DNA from 4 places in the Corynebacterium sp. p3-SID1194 genome. Region 3 is predicted to be linked to each of the others. Evidence: predicted binding sites of a transcription regulator. Region 3 holds the regulator's gene; each other region holds the start of a gene.
What was found. Region 3 encodes LexA, which represses DNA repair genes until DNA is damaged. Its sites were predicted from a motif close to CGAACANNTGTTCG; they were not measured.

Region 1 (7,460 bases), on a different contig from region 3:
CGAGACGAATCTTCTCGGTTTTGGCGGCGATATGCGCGATGAGAACCGCCGGCGACGACGACGCGATCGACGGCATGTTGTGGTGCTCGGAGTACCAGATCCGGCCATATCCCAGCTTTTCTGCCGTCTGTGCCAATTCCACGGAACGCTCCATGGACTGGCTAGGGGTCTCGTCGTCTCGGACAGTGCAGAAATCCAGCAGGGATAGGGGAGTCATGGTCGTCCTTCCAGTCGGGGCAATGTACACCCCTTGCAACAAAGTGGAAGGACGCTTTATTTCTGGTTAGGTGAGGTTGGCTTCAGCTTCTTCGAGAGTCTCGCCCTCCACAGTGCGTTGCGTGCCGATCTCCAGCGGGGCGTGCGGCTTGGCAAGGTCGATGACGACACCGATTGCGAATGCCACTGCTGTCGGCAGCAGCCAGCCGAGATCGAAGCCCTGCATCGGTGACCACGCGACCAGCGGCGTCAGTGCGTCCGCAGCCCACCCGAGGCTGATGAAGGTGGAGATCAGCGACCAGATGACGGCGACCCAGATCGGCAAGAAGAAGCCCCAGCGCAGGCGTGTGCGGCGGCGGAACAGCGGCTCGATGAGGGTAACGAAGATCAGGGCGATCGCCGGCGGGTACAGGAAACCAATGACCGGACCAGCGATGGCGATCACGAAGTCCAGGCCCTGCGTCGCCATGATCGCGGAGGCAACGGCGAAAACGATGGCCCACGTGCGGTACGAGCCAGTGAACTGCTGGGAGAAGTACTCCGCGGTGGATGTGATCAGACCGATCGCGGTGGTCAAGCAAGCGAGAACGACGATCAGCGCGAAGATGGTCTGGCCGGGGCGGCCCATGAGCTGCAGGGCTGCGTCGGCAAGCAAAGGTGCCCCCGAGTCGTACTGCGTCGCTTCAGGCATGGCGCGGCCAATCAGACCGAGGCCGAGGTAGATCAGTGCGAGCAAGATACTCGCACCGAGGCCAGCGAGGATGGTGCTGCGAACCAGGGGCTTACCTTCGGCGAATCCCTTATTGCGCAGGGATGCGATGACGACGATGGAGAATGCCAGTGCGGCGATCGAATCCATGGTGAGGTAACCCTCGAGGACGCCTGCCGGGTATGCGCTGGAGGCGTAATCCTCACTCGGGGTGTAGTGCTGGTTCGTCATCGTGAACAGCGCCATGCCGATCATGACGACCAGGAGTATCACCAACGCTGGCGTGAGGAATTTGCCCAGCGTGTCGGTGATGCGCGTCGGATTCCAGGAAAGGGCGAGGGCGATGCCGAAGAACACGATATTGAAGACTGCCGCGGTCAGTGTGTTGTCCCAACCGAACACCGGCGTGATGGCGACCTCGAAGGACACGGCACCTGTACGCGGAAGAGCGTAGAACGCGCCGATCGAGAGGTACGCGAGAACGGGAAACACCACGCCGAACAGGGAGCCTGCGCGCTGCGCAAGGTCGCGCACATTCGAGCCGGACAGTGCGATCGCGACCACGGCGAGCACGGGCAGCAACGCACCCGTGGTGAGGAAGCCGAGGATCGCCGGCCAGAAGTTTTCACCCGCCTGTACCGCGAGCATGGGCGGGAAGATGAGGTTTCCGGCGCCGAAGAACATCGAGAAGAGTGCGAGCACTGTGATCACGATCGCGCTGGTCTGCGTCTTGTTGCCGCTAGACACCGCAGTAGACATTGGGCCTCCCTAGGAAAATGAACTAATCGTAGGGGTCACCCTATCATCTCATGCTGCGGAACAGGGTTCCATTGCGTGAAAAAATTGCTTATCGACGTCCCGTCCATGTTCGAAATTCCTCCTTCCCAATTCCGATGCGACCTGCATTTTGTGGATGAGAATTCGAACAGAATAGCGAATCTGTGGATAACTATGAGCGCTTTCAAGGAGGTGTGTCTGGTGCGTTTGCAATACTGTTCGCACAGATGTTTCAAATGCGTCTGAAAGCGATCCATAACGATCCCGATGAGATAAGGAGCAGACCATGAGCGCCCAAGTCGAAGCGCCCGGGCATTCTCCGCCGCCCGGTGCGTTCTTCGCTAGCGAGAATCCCGATGACCCAGACAGCACCGCAGGCATCTATCTGCGGCGCGCACAGCACGCCATCTTCGGCCGATATGCACAAAACGACGAATTCCTTGGTTCCCACGATGCGGACGCGGAAGTCACTGCCGTGAGCATCAGCACCGGGTTGACTCCCTCTTATGTGAAGGAGGGAATGTTCGCCTACATGACTCTCCAGCAGCTGCCCCGCCTGCGCGCCCTTCAAGATGAGGAGCAGCGCTTGGACATCAAGCGGTTGTGCGCCATCGAAAAAGCAGTGAACCGGCTGGGCAATGATGCCGCTGCCGAGGACTACGAACAGATCGACGATCTCCTCGTCGGCCTGTTCACGCCCGATACCCCGAACCAGCAGCTGCCGACGCCGTATATGGTCACCCGTCAGCTCAACCTGCTGATGGCCACCCTGGATTGCTCCGTGGCCTTTGACGCAGAGAAAAAGAAGAAGCGCGGGGAGACGCCCCCTGGCTTCGGCCAGCTCGATTTCCATCCCGATCCCTCGGGAGTCGGACTGTCTGGTCTGACCTTTTCCGCGGACAACGCGACGATGGCCGCAGCCCAGTCCTCGATCAGGGCGACCGCACGTAAGCACGGTCTCTCCGATTCTGACGCGACCCTCAAGCTCCTCACGGGCCGCGTCGCCGCTGAGCTGCCCGCCACCATCTTCGCCTACGCGCCGAAGAAACCGGATGGCAGCGTGGACACCACCAAGCCCGTGTTCATTCCCGGTTTCGGGTGGTCGGGCGCCGTCGGCACCGAAATGTTCCACTCGTTCAATATCAGCGTGATCGACCTTGAAGGGGCTGCGGTTCACACCGTTGCCGGCTACGTCGCACCCGAGAAAGTCAAAGCTTTTGTTCGCGGCCGCGACGGAACCTGTATCTACCCGGGGTGCAGCCGCGATGCCTGGTCGTGCCAGCTCGACCACCGGATTCCGTACGACGAAGGAGGTCAGACGAACGCAGATAATCTCTACTGCCTCTGCCAGCATCACCACAATATGAAGACTGACCGTCTGGCGTTCTACGTCCCGGATCCGGTCACAGGTGAGGTCGTGTGGCTCTTCGCGGATGGAACGTACGCCCGAGTGGAACCGGAAAGCGTGCTCGAAAGCCAGATCACCCCGACGAATCCGAAGTGGTCGCGTTCGCTCAACGACGTCAGACGGCTCAAGCGCGAAAACGCGAGGTTCTTCGCGCAGTGCCACAAGGTCCTGGATGATTTCGAGAAGGACTTCGAATACGAAGCGTGCCTCGAAAAACTCCTGGAATTGGAGGAGAAGTACGGACTGCGCTTCCCCTTCCACCCAGAGCCCATGCCCACCTACGAGCCGCCGCCGGAGGATTAGGACAGTTCGCGGATCGCGCGCAACGGGATCTCGACCCAGTCGGGCCGGTTGTTGGATTCGTAGACGACTTCGTACGCAGCTTTGTCAGCGATGTACGCATCGAGGATCGGGTTCGGCTCGATTTCGTACCCAGCGAGCAGCTTATCGACGTCAGCCTGACCCCCCATTGCATGCACGTATCCGAAACTTCGCACCATTCCGGCGACATCCCGCAAAGGATGATCCGGAAGCCGTCTTTGTTCAAGGGGGCGGGCGGGTTCGCCCTCAAAATCAATCAAATACCAGCGATCAGAAAGGAGAGTCTGACCTAGGTGAAGATCACCGTGGATGCGCTGAATCTCCACGTGATCATCCGGCACCCGTGAGTAAATTTCCCGCAAATTGTCCTCGAAAGGATAGAGAGCATCAGTTTGAGTGAGAATCTCGTCGAGATGCGCGTTGAGTGAATCGCGGATCTGGGAGCCAGAGACTGATTCCGTGCCAAAAGCGTCCGAAAGTGCTTCGTGCACGGTCCGGATGGCGGCGCCGAGTTCATGCTCGCTTTCCAGACCTGGGTCGAGCGCGAGTTGGAAACCGTCGCGGCCGTCGGTGATGAACTGTTGCATCATCGCCAGGGTTTGGCCATCGCGGGTGAGGTGGCCGCGAACGCCGGCGACGTACGGGCAGTCGGAAATTTCGCTCAAAAGCTCGACGTCGGGGTTCAATCCAGTTTCGAGCTTGCGGAATACCTTCAGGATCCACTTCTCATCCACGATAAGGGAGGTATTCGACTGATCAGCTCGAAGTGGGTGAGCGGTCTTTCCCGACATGTCCCCGGAAATTTCACCGAAATTGGGGAGGTGGTCCACGTACGTTTGGGCGCCCTCAGCGGTGTCGAGGATGTCCTCGTCGTCAGAGATGAGGACCTGATAATGGTCGATTTTGCCGTGGTCGACTTCGAGAATCTGCCATGCATAATCTTGGGCGGGGATCTCGGCGATGACTTTTTGGTTCAGAATCTCTTCTGATTTCGCGCCGTAAAAACGAGTCTTTTTCAGGTCCATGATCTGTGGGGGTTAGGAAATATCGAACCAGAAGTGTCCGTGCGGGGCGAGGGTGACCAGCCACGGAAGTTCACCGATGGCGGGGAACTCGATATTGCCGGACAGCTCGCGGGGAACGACTCCTGCGAAGTGTGACAGGTTCATTTCGACTGGCTGAGGCAGCGAGCTCATGTTGTTGATGCAGAGAATTCGTTCTCCGTCGTATTCGCGGATGAAGGCGAGAACCTGGGGGTTGGAGTGCTCGACTTCCTGGTAGTCGCCGCGCCCGAAAGCTTTGTATTGCTTGCGGATGTGCACGTGCTCGCGGACCCAGTGGAGCAGGGAATTTTCACGTTCCATCTGGGATTCGACGTTGATGGCTTGGTAGCCGTACGTGTCGTTGCGGATGGCCGGTAGGTAGAGGCGCTCGGGATCGGTGCGGGAGAAGCCGCCGTTGCGGTCGGCATTCCACTGCATGGGGGTGCGGACACCGTCGCGGTCGGGAAGCCAGATGTTGTCGCCCATGCCGATCTCGTCGCCGTAGTAGAGGAATGGGGAACCGGGAAGCGACAGCAGGAGGGCGTGCGCCAGCTCGAGGCGGTCGCGGTGGCCACCCAACAAAGGAGCGAGACGGCGGCGGATGCCGACATTCGCGCGCATGCGGGGATCGGTGGCGAAAGTGGTGTACATGAAGTCGCGCTCGTCCTCCGAGACCATCTCGAGGGTGAGCTCGTCATGGTTGCGCAAGAAGATGCCCCACTGGGCGGAATCGGGGATGTCGGGGGTCTCACGCAGGATGTCAATGATGGGCTGCGCGGATTCCTGGCTGATCCCCATAAATATGCGGGGCATCACCGGGAAGTGGAATGCCATCTGGCACTCGTCGCTGTCACCGAAATAAGCGACGACCTCGTCAGGCATCTGGTTGGCTTCGGCGAGGAGGAAACGACCGGGGTACTCTTCGTCGAAAAGCTTGCGTACGCGTTTGATGAATTCGTGCGTCTCGGGGAGGTTTTCGCAGTTCGTGCCTTCGCGCTCGAAAAGGTATGGGATGGCGTCGAGGCGGATGCCGTCCATGCCGAGGTCCAGCCAGAAACGGATGACATCGATGACGGCATCTTGAACTTGAGGATTGTCGTAGTTGAGATCTGGCTGGTGGGAGAAGAAGCGGTGCCAGAAGTACTGCTTGCGCACCGGGTCGTAGGTCCAGTTGGACTCCTCGGTGTCGATGAAGATGATGCGGGCTTCAGAGTACGGGGCAGGCGTGTCGGACCAGACGTAGAAATCGCCGTAGGGGCCGTTCGGGTCGCGGCGGGACTCTTGGAACCACGGGTGCGTGTCAGAGGTGTGGTTGATGGGGAAGTCGGTGATGATGCGGATACCGCGCTTGTGGGCGGCGTCGACAAGCGAAACGAAGTCCTCGACGGTGCCGAATTCGGGGAGGACCTTGCGGAAATCGCGGATATCGTAGCCGCCATCGCGCAGGGGCGAATCGTAAAACGGCGGGAGCCACAGGCAGTCGACACCGAGCCACTGCAGGTAGTCGAGCTTTTCTTCGACGCCCTTCAGGGTGCCGGAGCCAGAACCATCTGGATCGTAGAAAGCGCGGACGAGGACTTCGTAGAAGACGGCGTCTTTGTACCACTCAGGGTCGGGGCGCTCCCAGGGCTCGTTGCCGGGAGCGGGGGTGGGGGCATCGTATTCGCTGGCGTCTGCCTCGATGAGGAAGCCTTGCTCGTCAGTCGCGTCCATGGCCCCTAACAATAGCGGTCGAAATTCGATCGAGTGCTTCGGCCAGGATTTCGGGGCTAGTGGCGAAATTCAGACGCGCGTGGTGCGCACCGCCGGTTCCGAAAGTGATTCCCTCATTCAGCGCGACTTTCGCTTCTCGACGAATCCACGCAGCCGGTTTCTCATTTTTGACCTCAGTGCCACTGAAATCGAGGAACATGAGGTAGGTGGCTTGAGGTTTGGTGAATTCGATGCCGGGGATGGCTTCTGGGAGGTTCTCGATCAAAAAATCTCGATTGGACTTGAGAGTTTTGAGTTGGTCGTCCAGAGCTTCTTTTCCGTGGTCGTAGCAGGCTTGGGCGGCGACGATGCCGAGGGTGCCAGTGCCGTCCTTTGCTACTCCGGTGAGTTTTTTCCATGTGTCGACGTCTTTTTCATTGCTGAAGACCATCTGGGCGCACTTGAGACCGGCGACATTCCATGCCTTGGACGTGGCGGTGACGGTGATGCAGACGTTTGCAGCAGTGTCACTGACATTAGCGGCGCAGAGGTGTTTTCCCTCGTAAACGATGGGGGCGTGGATTTCGTCGACAAGCACGCGGGCGCCGTATTTGGCGGCGATATTGCACAGTTGGACGAGCTCCTCCTCGTCGAATGTGTAGCCCCACGGATTATTCGGCGATGCGAGCAGGATGGAGCCGGCGCCGTTTTTGAATGCGGCGTCGACCTCCATGAGGTCCAAGCCGTCCTTTGCCCCGACCTCGACCATCTCGCGGCCGGCAGTCTCGGAAAGCTCGAGGAATGGAGGATATGAGGGAACCGGAACGATGACGGGAGAGTCGGGCTTGGTGAAGTACTGGATGCCCAACAACATGCCACGCACCACGTCGGCGACGGGGAAAATGTGTTCTGGGTTCGGTGTCCATCCGTACTGCTCGGAATAGAACCTGCTCAAGGAGTTTCCGAGCGTGTGGTGGGCGGGGGTGTAGCCAAACATCTCGCGGTCCACCGCATCCTGAATCGCGCGCTTCACCGGCTCGGCGGTGGGAAAATCGCTCTCGGCGACCCACAGTGGGAGAATCTCGTCCCCGAATTGGGTCCACTTGCGGGTGCCGCGGGCGCGGAGGGTCTCAAGATCTGGGAACTGCATGGCTCCCAACCTACGCTTTGAACCCGAAGGCTTTGAGGCGCTTGCGGTCTTTTGCAGAAGACGACGCTGTTAGTGCGAGAAGCTCTGAATAAATTCCGCCGGAGACGGCGAGTTCGGAGGGTGTGCCAATCTCGTCAATTTTTC
Region 2 (7,460 bases), on a different contig from region 3:
CAGACCGAACCGCCCGCGACAGCGGGAGCGGATTCCTTCTTGGCGCGGGCGATCACAGCCGCGCGCCCCTTACGGGTGTCTTCCCGCTTGACGATCTCATCGGATTCCACCTCGCCGTTCACCGTGACGATGCGGCGGGTCGTTTCGCGCTTGCCCTTCTCACCCTTCTCGCGGACCTTCTCCTCACCCGGGGCGAGGCTTTCGTCTTCGACGTAGTGCGGCTCGACGTCGAATTCCTCGACGGTGGTGCGCTCGTCGTAGTCGACGCGGTCAATGGTGATGTCCATATTCCCGGTGACAGGCGCATCCATGCCCGGGCTCACGCGGTCGTTCGAGTCGACCAGCACACCGCGGGAGCTGAGCAGCTCGGAAACCGTCTTGGCGGCCGCGGCAGCGTAGGTGGTCTTGCCTCCGTCATGAATAGCCACGATCTTCGGGGAGGTCAGATCGATGGTCATGTTATCGGTGAGCACATCATCTTCAGCGAAAGCGTGGGAAGAGCCACCTGCACCCGGCAGCTCTTTGAGGAAATCCGACACGGTCAGCGCCGTGGTGGTGAACTCCTGGGCTTCGCCGCCGTCAATGGTGACCGCGACAGGCTTTGCGGTGCGGACGGTCACCGTGTCGCCGCTGTTCAGGGCATCCGACGGTGCGGGGTAGACAAGGTCTTTCTCGCCCACCTCAACGCCAGCGGCCTGGAGCGCTCCGCCGACATTACCGGCGAAAGTGGTCAGCTCGATGGGCTCGCCGTTGACGTCCACGGTCACCGACTTCTGCGCGGCGACTGCGGTGGTGGCTCCACCGATGGCGAGGGCACCCACTGCCGTGGAGGCGATGACGGCGCGGGTGGTCGAGGTCTTATTGATGCGACGATGACGCGACATGGAAAGAAATCCTCAGTTGGGGGAAGCGAACCTATGTAACGATACGGTAAAGATCGCTCTTAAACCAGAAATTCTCAACAGCCGGAACCACAGCGATCACACCCGCCACCGCAGGCACCTGCGCCACCGGTGAACTGCACGAACATCAAAGTGCGCTACCTCACACTCCTGCCCCTTTTCACACGCCGAAGATCCGCCCAAACGTCTCGTTGACCTCTTTCGCGAGATCCTCCACCGCCATTCCGCGCGCTTCCGCAACCACCTTCGCAGTATGTCCAATCAAGGAAGGCTCGTTGCGCGCCCCGCGGAAAGGCTCCGGCGTCATGTACGGCGCGTCAGTTTCGATCAGCAGCTGTCCGACTGGGGCGAGTTTCGCCGCTTCCCGGAGATCATCATTGCGCTTGAACGTCACATTTCCAGCAAAGGACAAGACGTAGCCGCGGTCGATGGCCTCGCGGGCAACGTCGACAGGCGAGGAAAAACAGTGCAACATGACGTGATCCGGGCGCGGCGAGTCGGCGAGAATCCGCATCATGTCCTCGTCGCCCTCACGGTTGTGAATCATGAGCGCCTTGCCAGAATCAACGGCCAACTGGATATGCCAGCGAAACGCCTCTTCCTGAACGTCCAGGGGTGCAGTCCGGTCAGGATCATGCTTGATCCAGTACGTGTCAATGCCGGTCTCCCCCACCGCCACGCACCTTTCGTCCGCAGCCATCTCCGTCAAACGCTTCCGCGCCGCATCATCGAGTTCACCCGCGCGCGTCGGGTGAATCGCGCACGCCGCGAATACGCGGTCATTGAAATGAGCAGCTTGCAACGCCAATTCAGCCTCGTCGAGCCCGTCGCCGACAGTGCAGATTTTCTCAACACCAGCATCGACTGCGCGTTCCACCATCGCATCCACATCGTCTTTGGTGCGGGCACCAGTGGAAGCGAGGTGGGTGTGGGCGTCGATAAGCCCAGGAATTCGCTCGGCCGGAACGGGCGTGGGGCGCGGTTTCTTCTTCGACATGTGTTCCAGCCTATCCTCGGGCCCATGGAGTTCCACGACATCGATGCCGCCACCCGCTCCCAGATCGACCGCGACCTCGCCGAAGCCGCCGTTGCCGGCATCAACGGGTCGATCGATGACATCGTCGCCTCATTCGAAGAGACCTTGGGCGACTACCTCGCCCTCGACCCCGACCTCCGCCGCGCATATTCCCGCGGCGACATCGCGCGCATGTACGGCACCGCGCTCGGCGACGCGTTCATCCGCGAGCACAACTTCGCATGGCAATTCCTTATCGACGACTACGGCACCGACCTCGTCGTCACCTCCCCCGACCACGACATGTACACCGCCCCACTGGTGGTCGTGGACACCCGCTTCGAAGACGAGGAACCGGGGAAGTTGACTGCTTTTATCAAGCAGTTCTTGGGGAACTAAGGGGCGCTGACCCCTCCCGACTCTGAACCCCTCGCCGTTCGAGGACGTTCTCTGGCGACCTGGGACTTTACCCACGTTTTCGTATATTTGTTCGATTACCGAACGCTTTTCTTGAGGTATGGTTCACCCTATGTGAAAGACTGTTCGCACAACAGAAAAAGCAGTCGCATTTAGGGGGAAAACATGACACTGCTGAAACCGCAGGATCGCGAGCTTGGAAGGGAGGGACCAAGATGAAACCGTTCTTCGCCACTGAGAATCCGGACGACCCGGATGCCGTGAACGGTATGGCACTGCGCAGGGCACACCATGCGGTCTTCCGCCACTATGCGGAGGACGGCGAGGAGTTTTACGGCTCCGCCGACCACGACACCGAAATGGCACGGTTGCGCTCCACCACCGGACTTCCGCTGAACGAAGTGAAGTCGGGAGTCTATTCGTACATGACGCTTGCTTCGCTACCGCGTCTCCGGCAGCTGCAGGAGGACACGGCACGCCTCGACATCTCGCGGCTCAAGGCGATCGACCGCGCTGTGAGCATGTTGGGCAGCGTCGTCGACCAGGAGAACTACGACATCATCGACAAGATGCTCGTGGATCTCTTCACGCCGACGAAGCCGAACGAGGAACTGCCGAGCGCCCATAAGGTCACGAGCCGCCTCAACAAATTGATCGGTGACATCGACTCGTCCGTCGCGCACGACAAGCGCAAGCGGAAGTCCCGCGAGAGCGAGGCTCCAGGCCAGTGCGACCTCGACTTCCATGTCGGCGGCACCCACGGCACCTCCGGCATGACGCTCACTGCCGACCATGTCACGATGGCGGCGATCAAGGAGTTCATCCTCGAGGCATCGAAGGAGCACGATATCACGCCCGTCGAGGCCCTGGTGAAGCTCATCACCGGGGAGATCACTCCGCCGGCGGACGTCACGATCTTCGCGTACGCGCCGCTGGGCGAGGATGGAACTATCGACGAATCGGCATCCGCCTACGTCCCCGGCTTCGGCCACACGACGGCAGCTGGAACCGAGATGGCTCATGCCATGGGCTCGACCATCGTCGACCTCCGGAGCGCTAAAGACCACACGATCGCCGGATATGTTCCGCCCGACTCGGTCCGCGCATACGCGCAGGGTCGCGATGGGACCTGCGTCTACCCCGGTTGCGAACATCCAGCGTGGAAGTGCCAGCTCGACCACCGCGTTCCTTATGAGGAAGGAGGACAGACCACCGCAGCGAATCTCTTCTCGCTCTGCCAGCACCATCACAACGTGAAAACCGATCGCCGGGCGTTCTACGTTCCCGATCCGGTCACCGGCGACATCGTGTGGCTCTTCGCGGACGGAACGTACGCGGTGGTCGACCCCGAGGGACTCTTCGCGCGGCACACCACGCCGACGGCACCGCGCTGGAAGTGCACGCTCGATGATATCCAGCGCATCAAGCGGGACCGCGAACAGTTCTTCGCCAAGGGGCACGCGATCCTGGACGCGTACGACATCGACCGCGACTACGAAGCGTGCGTGGCGGCACTCATTGAACTGGAGCGGGAGTACCGCCTCGAGTTCCCCTTCTACCCGGAGGCGAACTAGTGGAAACTACTGAACAGGTGCCCACTCCGGGCCGGTCTCACCGAGTTCCGGATCGAGCTTGGTGATCAGCGGCTTCGGCTTCTCCAGCTTCGTGCCCGGCACGACATCGACGCGAGACCACACCGCCTGCTGAGAGGCGTAGTCACCGGTGATGACCGGGTAGGTCTGTCCCTTCTCGGGCAAACCAACGCCGATGAGTTCGAGATCCTCGTCGTCGGTAACTTCTTCGACGCGTGGGGATGCGGCCCAGATACCGTCGCGGCCGAGAGTCTCGTGAACCTTCTGCGCGGTGTGCGGGATGAACGGGGTCAACAAAGCATTGCAGTCCGAGACCACCTGAAGGGCGGTCCACAATACGGTTGCCAGACGCTCACGCTGGGACTCGTCTTTCGCGAGCTTCCAGGGTTCCTGATCGGCGATGTAGGCATTTGCCTCACCGACAACATGCATGACCTTGGTGATTGCAGCCTTGAAGTGGGCAAGTCCGAGCTCGTGGCCGGCGGAGTCGAAGGTCTGGGAGGCGAGATCGAGGATGGCGCGGTCGGCGTCGATAAGCTCGCCCGGCTCCGGCACCTCCCCGAAGTTCTTGTGTGCCATGGACACGGTGCGGTTGACCAAGTTGCCCCAGCCGTTCGCGAGCTCGTTGTTCACGCGGCGGACGAATTCGTCCCAGGTGAAGTCCGTGTCATTGTTTTCGGGGCCGGCGACAGCGATGAAATAACGGAGCGGATCAGGGCCGAATTCAGCGAGGAAGTCCTTGACGTAGATGACCACGCCTTTCGACGAGGAGAACTTCGAGCCGGACATGGTGAGGAACTCGGAGGAAACGACCTCTGTGGGGAGGTTGAGCTCGCCGAGCTCGTGAACCTGGCCGCCCTTCGCACCCTTGCCGGCGTAACCGAGGAGCTCGCCCGGCCAAATCTGGGAGTGGAAGGTGATGTTGTCCTTGCCCATGAAGTAGAAGCCGCTGGTGGCAGGATCCTGCCAGAATTGCTTCCACGCGTCCGGATTTCCGGTGCGGGCCGCCCACTCGATGGAGGCGGAGAGGTAGCCGATCACGGCATCGAACCAGACATAAAGCTTCTTGCCCGGGTCGTTCTCCCAGCCCTCGACGGGGACGGGAATGCCCCAGTCGATATCGCGGGTCATAGAACGCGGGCGCATATCCTCCAGCAGGTTCAGGGAGAACTTGAGAACGTTGGGGCGCCAATCTTGGCGGGCCTCGAGCCATGCCTTGAGGGCGTCGTGAAGCGAGGGCAGGTCGAGCATGAAGTGCTCGGTCTCGATGAACTCCGGAGTCTCCCCATTGATCTTGGACACCGGATTGATCAGGTCAACCGGGTCGAGCTGGTTACCGCAGTTATCGCACTGGTCGCCACGGGCATCGTCAGCGCCGCACAGCGGGCAAGTGCCCTCAATGTAGCGGTCCGGAAGGGTGCGACCCGTGGACGGGGAGATAGCGCCCTGGGTGGTCTCCTTGATCATGTAGCCGTTGTCGTACAGCCCCTTGAACAATTCCTGCACCACCGCATAGTGATTGCGGGTAGTGGTGCGGGTGAACAAGTCGTACGACAAACCGAGACCAGCAAGGTCCTCGACAATCTGACGGTTGTACCGGTCAGCGAGTTCCTTGACCGTCACACCTTCTTTATCCGCCTGGACCAAAAGGGGCGTGCCGTGTTCATCGGTGCCGGACACCATGAGCACATTGTTTCCCACCATGCGCTGGTAGCGCGCGAACACATCGGACGGGACGCCGAAACCGGCGACATGGCCGATGTGGCGCGGCCCGTTCGCGTAGGGCCACGCCACACACACGAGGACATTTTCGGAGGTGGCGTTGTTCGGGGAGACAGTCATACGCCCCAGCATAAGTGACTACTGCTTGGTGCCGAACATGCGCTGGCGTTTGCGGGATTTAGCGAGTGCGTCGCGGTGCATACGGCGCTCGATCGCCAGCTGGTGGGCGAAGCGCTGCTGCTCCTTCATGTCCAGGTAAATGATGTCGTTGCTGACGTCCTTCACAATGGCGAACATCAGCAGGATGAGGATCGCCAAGAACGGGGTGGCCGCCGCGATGGTGACGTTTTGGAGGGAGCTCAGAGCTTCGTCGCCACCTGCGATGAGCAGGGTCAGGCCGACGGCAGCGGTAGCGAGCCCCCACATGCCGGTCAGCATCGGCTTCGCGTCGGTCTTGCCGTTCTGAGACAGCGAGCCCATCACAGTCGACGCGGAGTCGGCGGAAGTGATGAAGAAGGTGCTCAAGAGGATCAGAGCCACAATGCCCATGAGGAAGCCGCCCGGCAGGTTGTGCAGCAGGTTGAACAGCTGCTCCTCAGAGGTGCCTTCGCCGTAGATGGATTCGCCGTTCTGCTCCATGTGGATGGCGGTGCCGCCAAAGATACAGAACCACATGGTCGACAGGCCAGCCGGGACGAGGGTCACGCCGAGGCAGAACTCACGGATTGTGCGGCCGCGGGAGATACGGGCCAGGAAGCTGCCCACGAACGGGGACCAGGAGATCCACCATGCCCAGTAGAAGATGGTCCAGCTGCCCAGCCACTCCCCTGCTTCAGTGTCCGCGGACTCGGCAGTGCGGGAGGCCATGAGGAAGAACTGGTCCAAGTACGAAGCGACCGCGGTGGGCAGCAGGTTGAGCTGCGTCAGGGTCGGGCCGAACACGAAGACAAAGATGGCGAGCACTGCCGCGACGATGAGGTTGAAATTGGACACCCACTGGATGCCTTTACCCACACCGGACATTGCGGACAGCAGGAAAGCGAGCGTCAGGACACTCACGATTCCGACGGTGAGCATCGTCGACGGCGAATCGACGACGCCGGACGCCTCCAGGCCGGTGGAGATCTGCAGGGCGCCGAGCCCCAGGGAACACGCGGTGCCGAAGATGGTGGCGAAGATGGCGAGGCCGTCGATGAGCTTGCCCAGCCAGCCAGCGGCCCGCTTCTCGCCGATCAACGGGATGAACGCGCTGGAGAGCAGCTGCTTACGTCCCAGACGGAACGTGGAATAGGCGATGGCGAGACCGATGATCGCGTAGACGGACCACGGGTGGAGGGTCCAGTGGAACATCGTCTGCGCCATCGAAGTGCCGACGGAATCCGCGCTATCCATGCCTGGAATGCCGTCACGGTAGAAGTTGAGCGGCTCAGACGCACCAAAGAACATCAGGCCGATGCCCATGCCAGCGGCGAACATCATGGCGATCCACGACCTGGTGCTGAACTCCGGCTGCTCGCCGGTGGCTCCCAGCCGGATCTTGCCGAACTTGGACAGCGCGATCACGAGAACGAACACCACGAAGACGCTGCCGAAGAAAACGTACGCCCAACCGAGGTTCTCGATGACCCAGCTAAACGAGGCGGAAGAGAAAGCGCTGAAGCTGTCCTTCGCGGCGAGCCCCCAGACGACTACTGCGATGACAATCGCGGCGAGCGGGCCGACGATCGCCCAGTCGACCTTCAGGTTTTCGTCTTCGGACGCGCGCTCGATGGCGTCCTCGGGATCGGAAATCTTCTGCTGCTCGCCTTGGTT
Region 3 (7,460 bases):
ACGTCGCTGACCGTGCCGGGCATCCACTATGTCGTGGACACCGGCCTTGCGCGCATCTCGCGCTACTCCACCCGCACCAAGGTCCAGCGTCTCCCTATTGAGGAGATCTCGCAGGCCAGCGCCAACCAGCGTTCCGGTCGCTCGGGCCGCACCGCCGACGGCATCGCCATCCGCCTCTACTCCGAAGACAATTTCAATGCGCGCCCCGAATTCACCGACCCGGAAATCCTGCGCACTAACCTGGCCAGCGTCATCCTCCAGATGATCAATCTGCGGCTCGGCGATATCTCCGAATTCCCCTTCGTGCAGCCGCCCGAACCCAAAGCAGTCCGCGATGGTCTCCTGCTCCTCCAGGAACTGGGCACCATCAAAGACTCGCGCGACCACGCTGAACTTGCGCTGACCGGCATCGGCCGCGACATCGCACGCATTCCTGTCGACCCGCGCATGGCGCGCATGCTCGTCGAAGCCGACAGGCTCGGTGTGCTCCGCGACGTGACCATCATCGTCGCCGCCATGACCATTCAGGACGTCCGCGAACGCCCCCTGGAATACCAGGCGCAGGCTGACCAGGCGCACGCCCGCTTCAAGGACACGACCTCCGACTTCCTCGCGTCTTTGAACCTCTGGGACTACATCAAAGACTCCCGCGACGAACTGTCCGGCAACGCCTTCCGCAAACGCATGAAGAAGGAATTCCTCCACTACATGCGCATCCGCGAGTGGTTCGACCTTGTGCGTCAGCTCCGCGACGCTGAAGCGCAGCTCGGGTGGAAGAATGTCTCGTCCGCCGTCGATGCCGCCGACCGCGACACCAACGCGATCCATCAGTCGCTACTTACCGGTCTGCTGTCCAATATCGGTGCCCGCGACGGAAACTCCAAGGAATTCAAGGGGGCCCGCGGGACCCGCTTCATGGTTTTCCCGGGTTCCGCCCTGGCGAAGAAACCGCCGGAATTCGTGATGGCGGCGGAGCTCGTCGAAACGTCCCGCCTCTGGGCACGCGACGTCGCCGCGATCGACCCGTCGTGGGTGGAGAAGATCGCCCGCGACCTTCTCAAGCACTCCTATTCCGAACCGGTGTGGTCGCAGAAGCGCGCCGCGCCGATGGTGCACCAGAAGTCGATGCTTTACGGCGTCACCGTCGTCGCTGACCGCTTGGTCCCGTACCACCGCGTCGACATGGAGGCAGCCCGCGACCTGTTCATCCGCCACGCGCTTATCGACGGCGAATGGAATGCTCACCATAAGTTCTTGAAGCACAACGCGGCCCTGCTCGAAGAAGCCGCAGCCGTCGAGGAAAAGGTCCGTCGCCGCGGCATCGTCGTCGACGAGGACACCCTTTTTGACTTCTACGACCAGCGCGTCCCCAACGACATCGGCACCGGACGCCACTTCGACGCATGGTGGAAGAAGAAGCGCCAGCACGACGCGTCCTTCCTCGACTTCGACCCCGAGGCATTGCTTTACGACGCCTCCGCCGACGCCGGCGACACCGCCTTCCCCGACACCTGGCGCCACGGCTCCATCGACTACGACCTCCAGTACAAATTCGAGCCCGGCGACCCATTCGACGGTGTGACGGTGCTCGTCCCTGTTCCTCTCCTCGCGGGACTCGAAGACACCGGTTTCGACTGGCTCGTGCCCGGACTACGCGAGGAACTGGTCACCGAACTCATCCGCTCTCTTCCGAAAGCCCTGCGCAAAACGGTTGTCCCGGCCCCGGAATTCGCCGACCGGGCGATGGGCAAGCTCGTCCCGTTCGAAGCTCCCATCACCGAACAGCTCGCCGACGTTTTGCAGTCCCTCGGCGGCCACGGCATCAACGGGTCCGACTTCCGACCCAATGCGCTGCCGGCGCACCTCACGATGACCTTCGCTGCCGTCGACCGCCGCGGAAAGATCATCGATCACGACAAGAGCCTCAGCGCTCTCAAAAACCGCCAGGCCGGCCACATCACGTCTTCTGTGGCCAAGGCGACGAAGAAAGCGGAATCCGACGCCGCCAAAGACTGGACCGCCGATACCCTCGGCGACGTGCCTGAGACCGTCACTACGACGATCGAAGGCAACGATGTCGATGCGTATCCCGCTCTGGAAGCGACTGCCGACGGCGTCCGCGTCAAGGTCTTCCCCACCAAGGCTGCCGCCGATGCCTCCATGATGACGGCGACACTCACCATGCTGATGCGCCAGATCCCCGTCAACGTTTCCCAAATGACGAAAGGATTGCCGTTGCGGCAGCGTGTGGCCGTCGATAAGTATCCCCACGGTGGTGCCGCTGGACTCGTCGAGGATGCGCGCGTGGCCGCAATCCGCGACCTCATGATGAAAAATGGCGGCCCCGTGCGCACCCCCGACGAATTCAAGACACTGCTGGGCGCGGTCAAACCCCAGGTTCCTGGTGCCGTTCGCCACTCCGTCGTCGCCCTCGCCGGCGGAATTGTCGAATACGTCAATATCGCCGCCGAAATCGACAAGTGGGACGGCCCCGCCATCGACGACATCAAGCAGCAAATGCGCTTCCTGCTGCCGAAGAACGCGATCACGATTCACGGCACCGAGAATCTCCAGCACCTACCGCGCTACATGTCGGCGATCCAAGCGCGTCTCGACGACATGAACCTCGACCCCGACCGCGATGCCGACCGCCAATCCGTCATCGACGATGTCAAGGCATACCGCGATGCCAAGCTCCAACGCCTGCCCGCTAACCGCGCGAAATCCCGGGCAGTGAAGGACATCAATTGGCGAATCCAAGAGCTACGAGTGAGCCTGTTCGCCCAGCGTCTGGGCACTGCAAAGCCGGTGAGTCCACGGCGCATCGAGAAGATGATCGACAAGCTCTAGCCACGGATCAGGCAGTGGATCATCCCGAGCTGTTCGCTAGAGCTCGTCCATCCCACGATCTTTGCGACGCATGAGACGGATCTCCGATTCGAAGTCATCAGCACTTTCGAAGGACTTATACACGGACGCGAAACGCAGGTACGCGACCTCATCCAGCGCACGCAGCGGCTCCAAGATCGCAAGACCGATCTCATTCGACGGGATTTGGGAGCTGCCGTGGCTGCGTACGATCTCTTCGACTTCCTGCGCGAGTCGCTTCAGCGAGTCGTCGGACACGTCGCGACCTTGGCACGCGCGGCGCACGCCGACGATGAGCTTGTCGCGGTCGAAGGGCTCGCTGACCCCGTTGCGCTTCACCACCGTCAACACAGCTTTCTCCATGGTGGTGAAACGTCCCCCGCACTCCGTGCATTCGCGACGGCGGCGGATGGCTGCTCCGCCGTCCACGAGACGCGAGTCTGAGACGCGGGAGCTATCGTTCTGACAAAAAGGGCAGTGCACGACACTGCATCTTACCCGTTCGCTGCGGCCTTATTTTCGCCCCGGCCCGGCCCGGCCGAACGGTCCCCCTGCTTGCTAGCGCTGCGAGACAGCCGCAATCTGGTTACCCGCATCCTTCGGGACAAAGCCGGCATCCCCGCCGGAGAACGCTCCGCCGAAAGCCGATCCGACAATCAGGGCCAAACCGAAGAGCGCACCCATGAGCGCCGCCCCGGTCTTCTCGCGGCGAGTTTCGAAACTATCGGCGCCGCCCTCATCCCTGCCGGAGTGACCGTCCGGGATAGGACCGTATTTTCGATTCGATGATTCCAGCGTTCGAACATGCACCGGCGCGGCATTGCCAGAACGGCGGCGATCCAGGTCCCAGACATCCGCCGGCTGAACGCGTTGCGGCGTCGCCATAGAGAAAGAATCAGTGCTGTTAGTGCGTGCGATGGAGATGGTCATTGTCGTTCCCTTTCTTGTTGTGTGTTTGCGATTCTATGGCCCGGTTGAACCACCGCCGCCACACCGTTCGAGTAGGTGTTCGATAGCTTCTATGTTCGATTTATAGCAAGGCTCCGAATTTTTGTCTAGGCGCACGCGAAATATTTCGAACAAATTTGCTCATACGTGGTAAACAGGAGGCAAGGGAACCGAACGCCGGGCAGCGTCGTCGAAGTATGTGAGGGTTTTCACCCACCACACCGATAACGACGATCACGGAAAGAAAGAGGACGCAGCCAATGCCGAAACGAGAAGACAAGAAACCTGACCTGAAGTCGTTGACCGAGCGCCAACGTCGCATTCTGGAGGTCATCCAGGATGCGGTGGTGCTCCGGGGCTACCCGCCGAGCATCCGCGAGATCGGGGATGCTGCGGGTCTGCAATCGACGTCCTCGGTGGCATACCAACTCAAAGAGCTGGAGAAGAAGGGCTTTTTGCGGCGCGACCCGAATAAGCCGCGTGCCGTCGACCTGCGCCACCTGCCTGAGACCGCCGGTCGCAAAACCCGCAAGCCGGAGCCGACGCCGGAAGATGCAGCTGCCCCGCGTTACATCCCGGTGCTCGGCCAGATAGCAGCAGGCAACCCAATCCTGGCGGAAGAGAATGTGTCGGAGTATTTCCCGCTGCCCGAGGAGCTCGTCGGCGACGGCGATCTCTATCTTCTCCAGGTCGTCGGCGAATCCATGCGCGATGCGGGCATCCTCGACGGAGACTGGGTCGCCGTCCGCACGCAGCCCGTCGCGGAGGAAGGGCAATTCGTCGCCGCGCTTATCGACGGGGAGGCGACCGTCAAGGAATTCCACCAAGACTCCTCCGGTGTGTGGCTTCTGCCCCACAACGAAGCTTTTGCCCCCATTAAGGGCGACGATGCGGAAATCATGGGTCTGGTTGTCTCCGTTTTCCGCCGGCTCTAATCTCCCCGTCCGGGGGTGAATCGGGCACACCCGGACACCCGCTGGCCCGATTGCGTTCACTTTGTGGGAATAATGGTGCACGAGTGTGAATGCCTCGCACGCGATGTTCGAGGCCCCGGAAGGAAGTGCCCATGTACGCCGAAGAACGGCGCCGCCAGATCGCGTCCCTGACAGCAGTCGAGGGGCGCGTCAACGTTACCGAACTCTCCGATAGATTCGATGTCACAGCTGAAACAATCCGCCGCGACCTTGCTGTCCTCGACCGCGACGGCATTATTCAGCGCGTGCACGGCGGTGCGGTGTCGAGTCAGTCGTACCTGACCACAGAGCTTCCCTTGGACACCCGCCTCCGCTCGGCGACGACGGCGAAGTCAGCGATCGCGAAAGCTGCGCTGCAGTTTTTGCCTTCCGGCGAAGGGTCGGTCTTCCTCGACGCGGGCACGACGACCAACGTCCTCGCAGGATTGATCAAAGACGCGCCTGGTGCACCGTCATTGTCGTTCGTGACGAATTCTTTGCCGATCGCAGTCGATCTGTCCAGCTCGGGAAAGCTCAACATCCAGTTGCTCGGCGGTACTGTGCGCGCCATTACGCAGGCAGTTGTCGGGGACACAGCGCTTCGCACACTCGCGCTTTTGCGTGCCGACGTCGCGTTCATCGGCACCAATGCCCTCACCGTCGATCACGGCTTATCGACGGCCGACGCCCAGGAAGCGGCTGTGAAATCGGCAATGGTGACCAATGCCCGGAAGGTAGTTGTGCTGTGCGATTCCTCGAAGTTGGGAAGCGATTACCTGGTCAGCTTCGCGGGGCTCGACAGTGTCGACGTCGTTATCACGGACACCGACGCACCGCCATCCTTCGTCGATGAGCTCACCGAGCTCGGCGTCGACGTGATCCTGGCCGAGTAATCCCCTTCCCGCGCTGGTGACCCGATTGTTGAGCACAGTCACACAACCGGGCATACTCGGACATAGAGGGACGCGACTCCTCTACCCCCATATTGGAGGAGGCTCACCCTGCGCACGCTAAGGGCCAGGAAGGGACACGCCACGTGATTGTGACATTCACCGCCAACCCGAGCATCGACGTGACAATGTGCGTCAACCGTCTTGAACTCGGCGGAGTACTCCGCGTGACCCGCAGTCTCCGGCAGCCCGGGGGTAAAGGAATCAACGTCGCCAGCGCCATGGTGAAAGCCGGCCGCGACACCGTCGCCATCGCGCCCGCCGCCCAGCACGACCCCTTTGTCGCTCTTACGGCTCGGGCTGGTCTCCCACTGCGGACGATTCCGGTCGACGGTGCAGTCCGGACGAATACCACCGTCACCGAAGCCGACGGGCGAACGACCAAGCTCAACGAGCCCGGCGCAGCGCTCACGGAGACCGTCATGCGAGCGCTTGAAGCGGAGCTCACTACGGCTGCATCCTCACCGGCAACGAAGGCAGTGGTCCTCGCCGGGTCGCTTCCGCCAGGAGCACCGGCAGATTGGTACCCGGCGCTCATCCGCGCTCTGCGCGCGACCTGCCCCGAGGTGCTGATCGCTGTAGACACTTCGGACGAACCGCTCAAACAGCTGGGGGAACAGGTGAACGGGGCGACGCCGGACGTCGTCAAGCCGAATGCTTTTGAGCTCGGTCAACTCTGCGGACGCGACGGTGCCGAGCTCCAACGCCAAGCAGAAAGCGGCTGCTTCGAACAGGTCGCAGATGCCGCGCGGGAGCTCGTCGAAAAAGGCATCAGCGACGTACTCGTCACCCTCGGCGGTGCCGGCGCATGCCTTGTCACCGCGCACGGCGCCTGGCACGCCGCCACCCCACCCGCGCAGGTGCGCTCCACCGTCGGCGCAGGCGACAGCGCACTCGCAGGCTATGTACTGGCGCGCCTGAACGGCGCAGACTTCCCCGACGCGCTCCGCCACGCCGTCGCCTACGGCACCGCAGCCGCCGCGAACCCCGGCACTGAAAGCCCCTCCCCGGACGACATCGATCTCGAACGCACCATAGTGCGCGAACTCTAAGAAAGGCCACACCGTGTCTTCACCCACCATCACCCCGGACCTCGTCCGGCTCGACTGCGACTTCGGGGAAACGCCCGGCGATGTCATTGGGCACCTCGCTTCGATCGTTGCGGAGGCAGGACGAACCAACGAGCCGAGCACGCTTGCCGACGCCGCCACCGCCCGCGAAGAGAAAACCGGCACCGGCGTCAACGGCCGCGTGGCAATCCCCCACTGCCGCACCTCCGCGGTGAAAGAACCGACGCTCGCTTTTGCGCGCCTGTCCCGCCCCGTCGATTTCGCAGGTCCAGACGGCGACGCTGAACTCGTCTTCCTCATCGCCGCCCCTAAGGGAGGCGGCAAGGAACACTTGAAGATTCTGTCGAAGTTGGCACGGGCGCTGGTGCGGGGGGATTTCGTCGATAAGCTGCGCACTGCCGCAACCCCTGAGGACATCGTCGCAGCCGTCGACGAGGTGCTCAACGCGACGAAGAAAAGCAGCTCGGGCGCAGCATCCGCGCCGAAGAAGCGCATCGTCGCCGTCACGTCGTGCGCAACGGGCATCGCGCACACCTATATGGCCGCCGACGCTCTCGAACAGGCAGCGCAAGGCCGCGACGATGTCGAGCTGCGCATCGAACCTCAGGGGTCGTCGGGCGGGGGCCGGGTCGACCAGGAGTTCATCGACGCGGCGGATGCCGTCATCTTCG
Region 4 (7,460 bases), on a different contig from region 3:
GCTGGAGGATGCGTCGATAAGCATCTCTTCCTTGAGCGGCTGGCGCGACCGCGGGTTGCGTGACCAGCTGATTTCGCTCACCGACGATGCGTGGCGCCTGCGCGGCTACGGCGATTTCTTCTCCTACTGCCTGGTCGCCGAGGGCGCCGTGGACATTGCCGCCGAACCCGAAGTCTCCCTCTGGGACCTGGCCGCCCTGTCCGTCCTCGTGACTGAGGCCGGCGGCCGCTTCACCTCGCTTGCTGGCGAGGACGGCCCGCACGGCGGCGATGCCGTGGCCACTAACGGCCTGCTGCACGACGAGGTGCTCGGCCGCCTCAGCTAGCGCGCCAGGCGGAAGCCGTTGCCCACGCCCGGCGCGGCGTTGAGGTCGCGGATGATCGCGTCGATGCTCGTGGACACCGTCGGCGAGTGGATCGGCCCCTGCAGCGGGCTCATGCACTGCAGGTTCGCATTCCGCGGGATCGAGGAGCCGTTGACCAGCCCGACTAGGCGCGTGCCGGAATACAGCGGCGCGCCCGAATCGCCCGCCATCGCGCAGACCTGCGACTGCTGGCGCACGCCGTCCGTCATCCAGTTGATTCCGCAGGTCACACCCGACGCGTAGCCGTTCTTGCACAGCTGGTCGCCGGTGCGCACCGACCCGCCCGTCGAGCGGATCGTCGTGCCGTTGTAACTCGCCGTCAGGTCCGCGCGCGGGCCGAGTTCGATGACCGCGTAGTCCATCGCCCCGTTCTTCCGCGCGACCCGGCCCGTCGGGCCCGCCGCGAACGAATCTGACGCGACCACCTGGTCGCCGACGTTGCCGCAGTGCCCCGCGGTGAGCGCTACCTTGCGCCCCGCCCCGTCGGTGCCGACCGCCGCGACCGTGCACATACCGTACAACCCGACGTAGATCGGCGCGCCCGGGCCGTACAGCGCACGCCCGCGCGACGCCGCATGCTTCGCACCCGGATTCGCCCGCTGTGCGTCGAACCACGAGCCCGGCACGCGGTGCAGCACACCCGGCGCGAACGGCTTGCCCGCCAGCACCTTTGCCGCCGGGTCCGTTCGCCACTGGTAGTTCGGGTCGACCTGCGCAGTCGCCTGTGGTGCAGCTACCAGAGCCAGCGCAGCTAACGCCGCTGCCGCCAAAGCCCGGATCTTCATGTGGTCGTCCCTTCTCCCAGAGGATCTGAATAGACAAACCGTACCGTACGGGTGTGTCCCTACAATGGCGCACATGACCGAACTCGACCTCCGCTGCTATTTCGTCACCGGCGCCGGTGCCCCCGACCAGATCGTGGAGACCGCCCGTGCTGCCGCCCAGGGTGGTGCCGGCATCATCCAGGTGCGCAGCAAACCCATCAGCGCACGCGATCTGTACGACCTCAGTTTGTCCGTGGTCACCGCCGTGCACGAGGTCAACCCCGCCACACGCGTGCTTATCGACGACCGCGTTGACGTCGCCCTCGCCCTCGCCCCTCACGGTGTCGCCGGTATCCACATCGGCCAGGACGATCTGAACCCCCGCATCGCTCGCGACCTGCTCGGCCCCGATGCCATCATCGGCCTGACCACCGGCACCCTGGAGCTGGTCGAAGCCGCCAACGACTTCTCCGACGTCATTGACTACATCGGTGCCGGCCCCTTCCGCGACACCCCGACCAAGGACTCGGGCCGCGCTCCCCTGGGCCTCGACGGCTACCCCGCCCTCGTCGCAGCATCGGAGCTGCCCATCGTCGCCATCGGCGATGTCACCGTCGACGATGCCGAGAACCTCGCCCGCACCGGCGTCGACGGCGTCGCCATCGTCCGCGGCATCATGAATGCCGAGGATCCGCGCGACTACGTTGAGCGCGTGGTGGCCAGCGTCGACCGCGGCCGCAGCTAACTCGCGAAACTGTCGGCACATCCGCGCTTCTCCGCCTTCGGCATCACGTAGGAGTCGTTCCTGACCGGCAGCGAGTGGTTGTAGGACACGTAGCGGCTGCCGTCCCCGAAGTCGAAGACGATCTCGTCTCCGTGACGGGTGATTTCGGCGTAGCCCTCCGTGACCAGCGAGTGGCACGCGGAGCACAGCGGGATGAGGTTGTCCATGTCCGTCAGGCCGCCATTGGCCCACTCCTGCATGTGGTGGAATTCCATGAAGCGCGTGTGCGTGCATCCCGGCATCGCGCACTGCCCGCCCCACATTCCCAACAGGGAGCGGATCTGCCCATCCGTTGCCAAACGCGTCGAACGCCCCGCGTTGATGATCAATCCGCGGTCATCGACCGTGTCCAGGCGCACCAGCGCATTGGCCACGAGGTTCGCCAGCCCCTCCGATGCCACCCCGGCATTATTGGGAAGGTACGCTCGGCCATCCAATGTCGCCATCACGCTGACCTGCGCGCCCGGCGCCCGGAGCTTGCTCTGCGGTTGCGACCTGACCGCGTTGACCATGCCCATCAGCGCGTGGACCATCGCACGCCCCGTCGGCAAACCGAAGCCCGAAACGTCCTTCTTGGCCTGCATCTTCTCTTCTTCCTCCTCCTTCGCCTTGATGAGGGCATCCAGCTTGGCCGGGTCGACGTATCCGTCCTCCCCGATGAGCGAACTCAGCTCCTCCTCGCTCGCCGCGAATGCGAGATGCCCGATCTTCAGCGCGGCGCAGAAGGCATCCCCGTCGACGTGATTGAGCCGCGCCCAAAGCGTCAGGTCCCCGTCATCTTCCTTCGCCATCCGCAGGTAGTACTCCTTTTTCGGCTTATCATCGCCGGCCTTTTCACGTCCGGCCAGCGCGCATTCCAGGCCGTTATGCCCCAGCTCCATCCCCTTTTCCACCAGCTCAACCTCATTCTCAGGCGTGAGATACTTGAGCAACAGCCGCAGCGCCGAGTAGCTCAAATTCCCCGCTGCGAACATCTCCGCCAGATACGGAAAATTCAGCAGCTGCCGCGCCACGTACACATACTCGTGCGCCGACGACTCAGAGATCCCCAGACGGCGCATCAGCCACGTCGCCGTGCTGGACGCCCCACATTCCTGGGCGAGACCGCGACGGTCGAACTCCCCGATCATCTCCAAGAGACCAGCCTTCGAACGCATCATCGAGCGATACCTATCAACAATCTCTTCGGCCAGCACTTCAGCCCTCAGCTCGGACTCCGCTTCCATCACCAACATGATTCCCCCCAATGGTTGTTTGCTTTTGTTAAACGAACCATACAAAACGACTTGGACACACTCGCACAAGCGTTCGAACATGCCTGGTCAGAGACTCCGCAGTGCGGAGTTCCTGCACGTTTGCAAAGCGCTTATCGACGCCCCAAACAACCCCTTTAAACGCAGACATGCAGCCCCTAAAACTCCGCACTGCGGAGTCCCTGCGGTTTCTCAATCACCTACCGACGCCTGCACCGCCCCCAACTCCACACTGCGGAGTTCCTGCACGTTTGCAAAGCGCTTATCGACGCCAGCGCCGCCCCAACTCCGCACTGCGGAGTCCCTGCAGATTTACAAACGCCTACCGACGCCAGCGCCAACTCCGCACTGCGGAGTCCCTGCAGATTTGCAAACGCCCCTAGAGCACTAGAACAAGTCGATAAGCGTCATGCCTCCAAGGACGACGGTAATCACGAAAATGATGCCGCCGATGATGTTGGTCGCCAAGCCGTTGACGTGATCGCCGAGGAGCTTCTTGTTGTTCATGGTGTAAAGCAGGAAGAAGGCGACACCGGGCAGGAGGATGCCGTTGGCGGCCTGGGCAAGGATGATGACCTGCACTGGGTTGACACCGGTGATAGCGATGATGGCGCCGACGATGACGACAGTGAGGTAGATGGCGCGGAATTTGTTGTCTTTCAGGTCGCGGGACCAGCCCATGACTCCGCAGATGGCGTAGGCGGCGCCAAGAGGGCCGGCGACGGCAGAGGTCATGCCGGCGGCAAAGAGGCCGATGGCAAGGACCCAGGGGGCGGCGTCGCCAAGCATGGGGCGAAGGGGCTCGGCGAGGTCGGCGGCAGACTCAGCCTCCAAACCCTGACTGAACACCACGGTCGCGGCGGTGGTGAGAATGGCCAGCGTGATCAGGCCGCCGATGGAAATCGAGACGACGTTGTCCACGCGCGCCTTCTTCATAGCGAGGCCTTGCGGTTCATCGCCCCATTTCTCCTGCACCAGGTTGGAATGGAGGAAAACGTTGTACGGAACGACCGTGGTGCCGATCAGAGCGATGGCAGTCAGGGCGGCGCCAGCGGGCACCTCGGGAACGAAGATGCCGTGGAGAAGCGCGCCAACATCGGGCTTCACGGCCACAGCGGTGACAAGGAAGACGCCGACAAGAATGATCACCAGCAAAGTCATGAAGCGCTCGAAGAATTTATAACTTCCAGTGAGCAGCAGCAGGACGAGCACAGCGACGATGATGCCGGAGAGGACGGGGACTGGAAGGTGGGTCACGTCGCTAAGCGCGAGGGCTGTGCCCGTCGTGTCGCCACCCGCATACGCCGCGCCGCCGATGCCGATAGCCGTGACAATGAGCACGATCATGAAGAGCTTGGCCACGGGCGATTCGAAGGTCGCGCGCATCGCTTCGCCCGTGCTGATTTTGCCCATCAATCCCAGGCGGGCGGACATTTCCTGCAGGATGATTGTGGCGATGATGGAAAACACGATTGCCCAGCTCAGCGCGAAGCCGAAGCTTGCGCCAGTGACTGTGGCGGTGGTGACGGTGCCCGGCCCGATGAATGAGGCACTGATGAGTAGCCCGGGGCCGAGCCATGCGGAGCGTTGTTTCTTGGCGGTGGACATGAGACCTGTCTCCTATCGCTAGTGACATGTGCTCCACATCACTTTATGTGAGAAAGTGTCAGCAGTCTTCCATATCCACGAAAGCTTCCTCGACCGAGTCGTGTTCCTCGCGGGCTTCCTCCCACACTTCCTTGGCGGCAGACAGGTTCACGGCGGCGATGATCGCGCCGACGATGATGTCGAACCAGGCGGTAGCCCACACAAAGGTGAGCAGGCCGGCGACGATGATGAGGACATTCGCGAGGGCGTCGTTACGCGCGGCAAGCCATGCGCCGGTGGCCAGCGAGGACCCTTCGTTGCGCAGGCGCAGCAGGATCACGGCGCAGATCAGGTTGACCACGAGCGCGCCGACGGCGACACCGGTCAAACCCTCAGGCGACGGCGGCTCCGGGTTCATGATTTTGAGCACGACGGTCACGATCGCGGCGATCGCGGGGATCAAGATCAAGGCGGCGAGCACGGAGCCCGCTTTACGACGGCGCGCCGCCGACCACGCCACCGCAAAGAACACGAGCATGTTGATGGCGGTGTCCTCAAGGAAGTCCGCCGAGTCGGCAAAAAGAGACGCCGATCCGATCGCGATGGCCGCTGCGAACTCGACGAAGAAATAGCCGAAGTTCAGCAGCGCCACGATCAGAACGGCGCGGCGAATACGCTGTTCAGTCATGGCTAGTAGCTGCTGAACCCGTCCTCAGACAGGGAGTGCTTCTCGTCGCCGGTGATCGCCGGGTTGAACACGGAGACCAGGATCAGGTCCTCATCCTTGCCACCGCGCAGGTAGTGGGCGTCGTGCTCGTCGAGGACGTAGATGGTGCCCGGGGTGATCGGGTAGACATTGCCCTCGGTGTCTTCGACCTCGCCGGAGCCGCCGATGCAGTAGCAGGCCTCGAGGTGGTTGCGGTACTGCAGCTTCGACTCGGTGCCGGCACGCACGACGGTGTGAGCAACGGCATAACCCATATTGTCCTTGGCGGTCAGCAGGCGCTCGGAGGTGCCGCCACCCCACTCAACAGTCTCGACATCGTCACGGGAACGAATAAACATAGTCTCTCCTTAACTAAATCGGTTGCTCTATCCACGCTAAAGGAATTTCGGTTTCCGCGAGGCGCGTATGGTCGGGATCATGATCCTTGCCATCATTCTCGCGGAGGTCGCGTACTGGCTCTGCTTGTTCGGCGGGATGATTCTGCGCTACGTGTTCAGGCTCCCAAAAACGGGATACGCCCTGCTGGTAGCCACCATCCCGATCAATTTCGTGCTACTCATCTACACGTTTTGGAGCATCGCGGACATGCGCTGGGCAAATTTCTTTCATGGGCTCGGCGCGTTCTATGCAGTTTTCGCCATCGCTTTTGGCAAGGACCTCATCCAGGCAATGGACCACAAGTGGCGTGGCACTTCGGACGTGAGCGGCAAGGGATTCGACCTCACCCGTTGTGTCATCGCATGCGTGATCACGATCGTGATTTTGGCGGCGATGATCACGCTCACGGGTCTTGCGGGCAGTTTCTGGTTGATCTACTGGATCATCGCGGTCGCTTTCATTCCGTTGTTCTGGTGGGCGATCGATAAATGGCAGCAAAGAAGGAAAGCATGAAGGTTGCAGTAATCGGCGGGGGCATTATCGGCTTATCGACGGCGCTTCGTCTCGCCGACGGCGGCCACTTAGTCACGGTCTACGACCCGGAGCCTGCCAGCGGCGCGACCTGGCATGCGGGCGGCATGCTCGCACCGGCGGCAGAGGTGGTGTACAAGCAGGACCCGCTGTTTCCGCTGATGATCGCGGCGGGAAAGTGGTACCCGGAGCTGATCGAGCTCACACAGAAGTACACGGACTCCCCCACCGGCTACCGCACTGACGGAACGCTGGTGGTGGCGAAAGACCGCGCGGATAAGACGCACCTGGAGGAATTGCAGGTCTACCAGGAGCTCCACGGGATGACCACGGAGAGAGTCACTACGCGGGAGGCAAGGAAGCTGGAGGGGGCGCTGGCGCCGTCGATAAGCGGTGCCGTCCATATTCCCGGCGACCACCAGGTCCGTCCGCGGCTATTCGCTACCGCTTTGCAGGATGCGTGCGCCAACGCCGGAGTCGAGTTCGTTGCGGAGGCCGTGAGCGATGTCAACGACGTCGATGCCGAGCAGGTCGTGCTGGCCAACGGGCTCGGCGCGCGCGAGACGACGGGCTGGTTCGACGGCGAGAACCCGCTGAAACTTAGGCCGGTCTACGGCGACATGGTGGAGCTGCGTGTGCCGGAGCATCAGCGGCCGTTGATCGACCATGTGATTCGCGGTTTCGTCGAAGACCGGCCGATTTACCTGATTCCGCGTGAGGACGGCACGCTCACGATCGGGGCGACGACGCGCGAGGACGATCGGGCGCAACCGCAGGCGAGCGGCGTGCTGCAACTGCTGCGCGACGCCAGCGAGATCGTGCCCGGCATCGAGGATTGCGATTTCATCGAAACGCACGTCGGCGCGCGCCCCGGTTCGCCGGACGACCTGCCGTATCTCGGCCGTGTCAGCGACCGCGTGGTGGTGTCCACCGGCTATTTCCGCCACGGCATTCTGCTCGCCGCCATGGGCGCGAAGTGCGGGGCCGCGCTGGTCGAAGGTGCACAGCCACCCGTAGAGTTGGAAGCCTGTGATCCCCTGCGTCATTCAAGGAGGAACTAATGCAGCTGATC

Region 1: a site for LexA is predicted at 1,923-1,936, ahead of M3G19_RS04160 (HNH endonuclease signature motif containing protein). Genes of this name have one in related genera too.
Region 2: a site for LexA is predicted at 2,397-2,410, ahead of M3G19_RS06000 (HNH endonuclease signature motif containing protein). Genes of this name have one in related genera too.
Region 4: a site for LexA is predicted at 3,210-3,223, ahead of M3G19_RS10145 (HNH endonuclease signature motif containing protein). Genes of this name have one in related genera too.

Annotation. Positions count from the first base shown of each region.
Region 1 is NZ_JALXWY010000003.1:179,125-186,584, reverse strand. It holds gene M3G19_RS04170 (LLM class flavin-dependent oxidoreductase) at 1-217, opposite strand, end outside; gene brnQ (branched-chain amino acid transport system II carrier protein) at 284-1,684, opposite strand; gene M3G19_RS04160 (HNH endonuclease signature motif containing protein) at 1,989-3,413, shown strand; gene M3G19_RS04155 (phosphotransferase) at 3,410-4,456, opposite strand; gene treS (maltose alpha-D-glucosyltransferase) at 4,469-6,187, opposite strand; gene M3G19_RS04145 (MalY/PatB family protein) at 6,174-7,316, opposite strand; gene M3G19_RS04140 (ABC transporter ATP-binding protein) at 7,327-7,460, opposite strand, start outside.
Region 2 is NZ_JALXWY010000006.1:44,913-52,372, forward strand. It holds gene M3G19_RS05985 (resuscitation-promoting factor) at 1-884, opposite strand, end outside; gene M3G19_RS05990 (TatD family hydrolase) at 1,063-1,899, opposite strand; gene M3G19_RS05995 (DUF3806 domain-containing protein) at 1,924-2,316, shown strand; gene M3G19_RS06000 (HNH endonuclease signature motif containing protein) at 2,550-3,908, shown strand; gene metG (methionine--tRNA ligase) at 3,915-5,768, opposite strand; gene M3G19_RS06010 (BCCT family transporter) at 5,787-7,460, opposite strand, start outside.
Region 3 is NZ_JALXWY010000001.1:12,492-19,951, reverse strand. It holds gene hrpA (ATP-dependent RNA helicase HrpA) at 1-2,850, shown strand, start outside; gene nrdR (transcriptional regulator NrdR) at 2,887-3,351, opposite strand; gene M3G19_RS00085 (hypothetical protein) at 3,427-3,798, opposite strand; gene lexA (transcriptional repressor LexA) at 4,077-4,751, shown strand; gene M3G19_RS00075 (DeoR/GlpR family DNA-binding transcription regulator) at 4,883-5,662, shown strand; gene M3G19_RS00070 (1-phosphofructokinase family hexose kinase) at 5,806-6,771, shown strand; gene M3G19_RS00065 (fructose-specific PTS transporter subunit EIIC) at 6,785-7,460, shown strand, end outside.
Region 4 is NZ_JALXWY010000019.1:8,778-16,237, forward strand. It holds gene hisN (histidinol-phosphatase) at 1-325, shown strand, start outside; gene M3G19_RS10135 (S1 family peptidase) at 322-1,149, opposite strand; gene M3G19_RS10140 (thiamine phosphate synthase) at 1,223-1,873, shown strand; gene M3G19_RS10145 (HNH endonuclease signature motif containing protein) at 1,870-3,147, opposite strand; gene M3G19_RS10150 (Nramp family divalent metal transporter) at 3,553-4,773, opposite strand; gene M3G19_RS10155 (cation transporter) at 4,832-5,440, opposite strand; gene M3G19_RS10160 (ectoine synthase) at 5,443-5,817, opposite strand; gene M3G19_RS10165 (hypothetical protein) at 5,897-6,370, shown strand; gene thiO (glycine oxidase ThiO) at 6,367-7,449, shown strand; gene thiS (sulfur carrier protein ThiS) at 7,449-7,460, shown strand, end outside.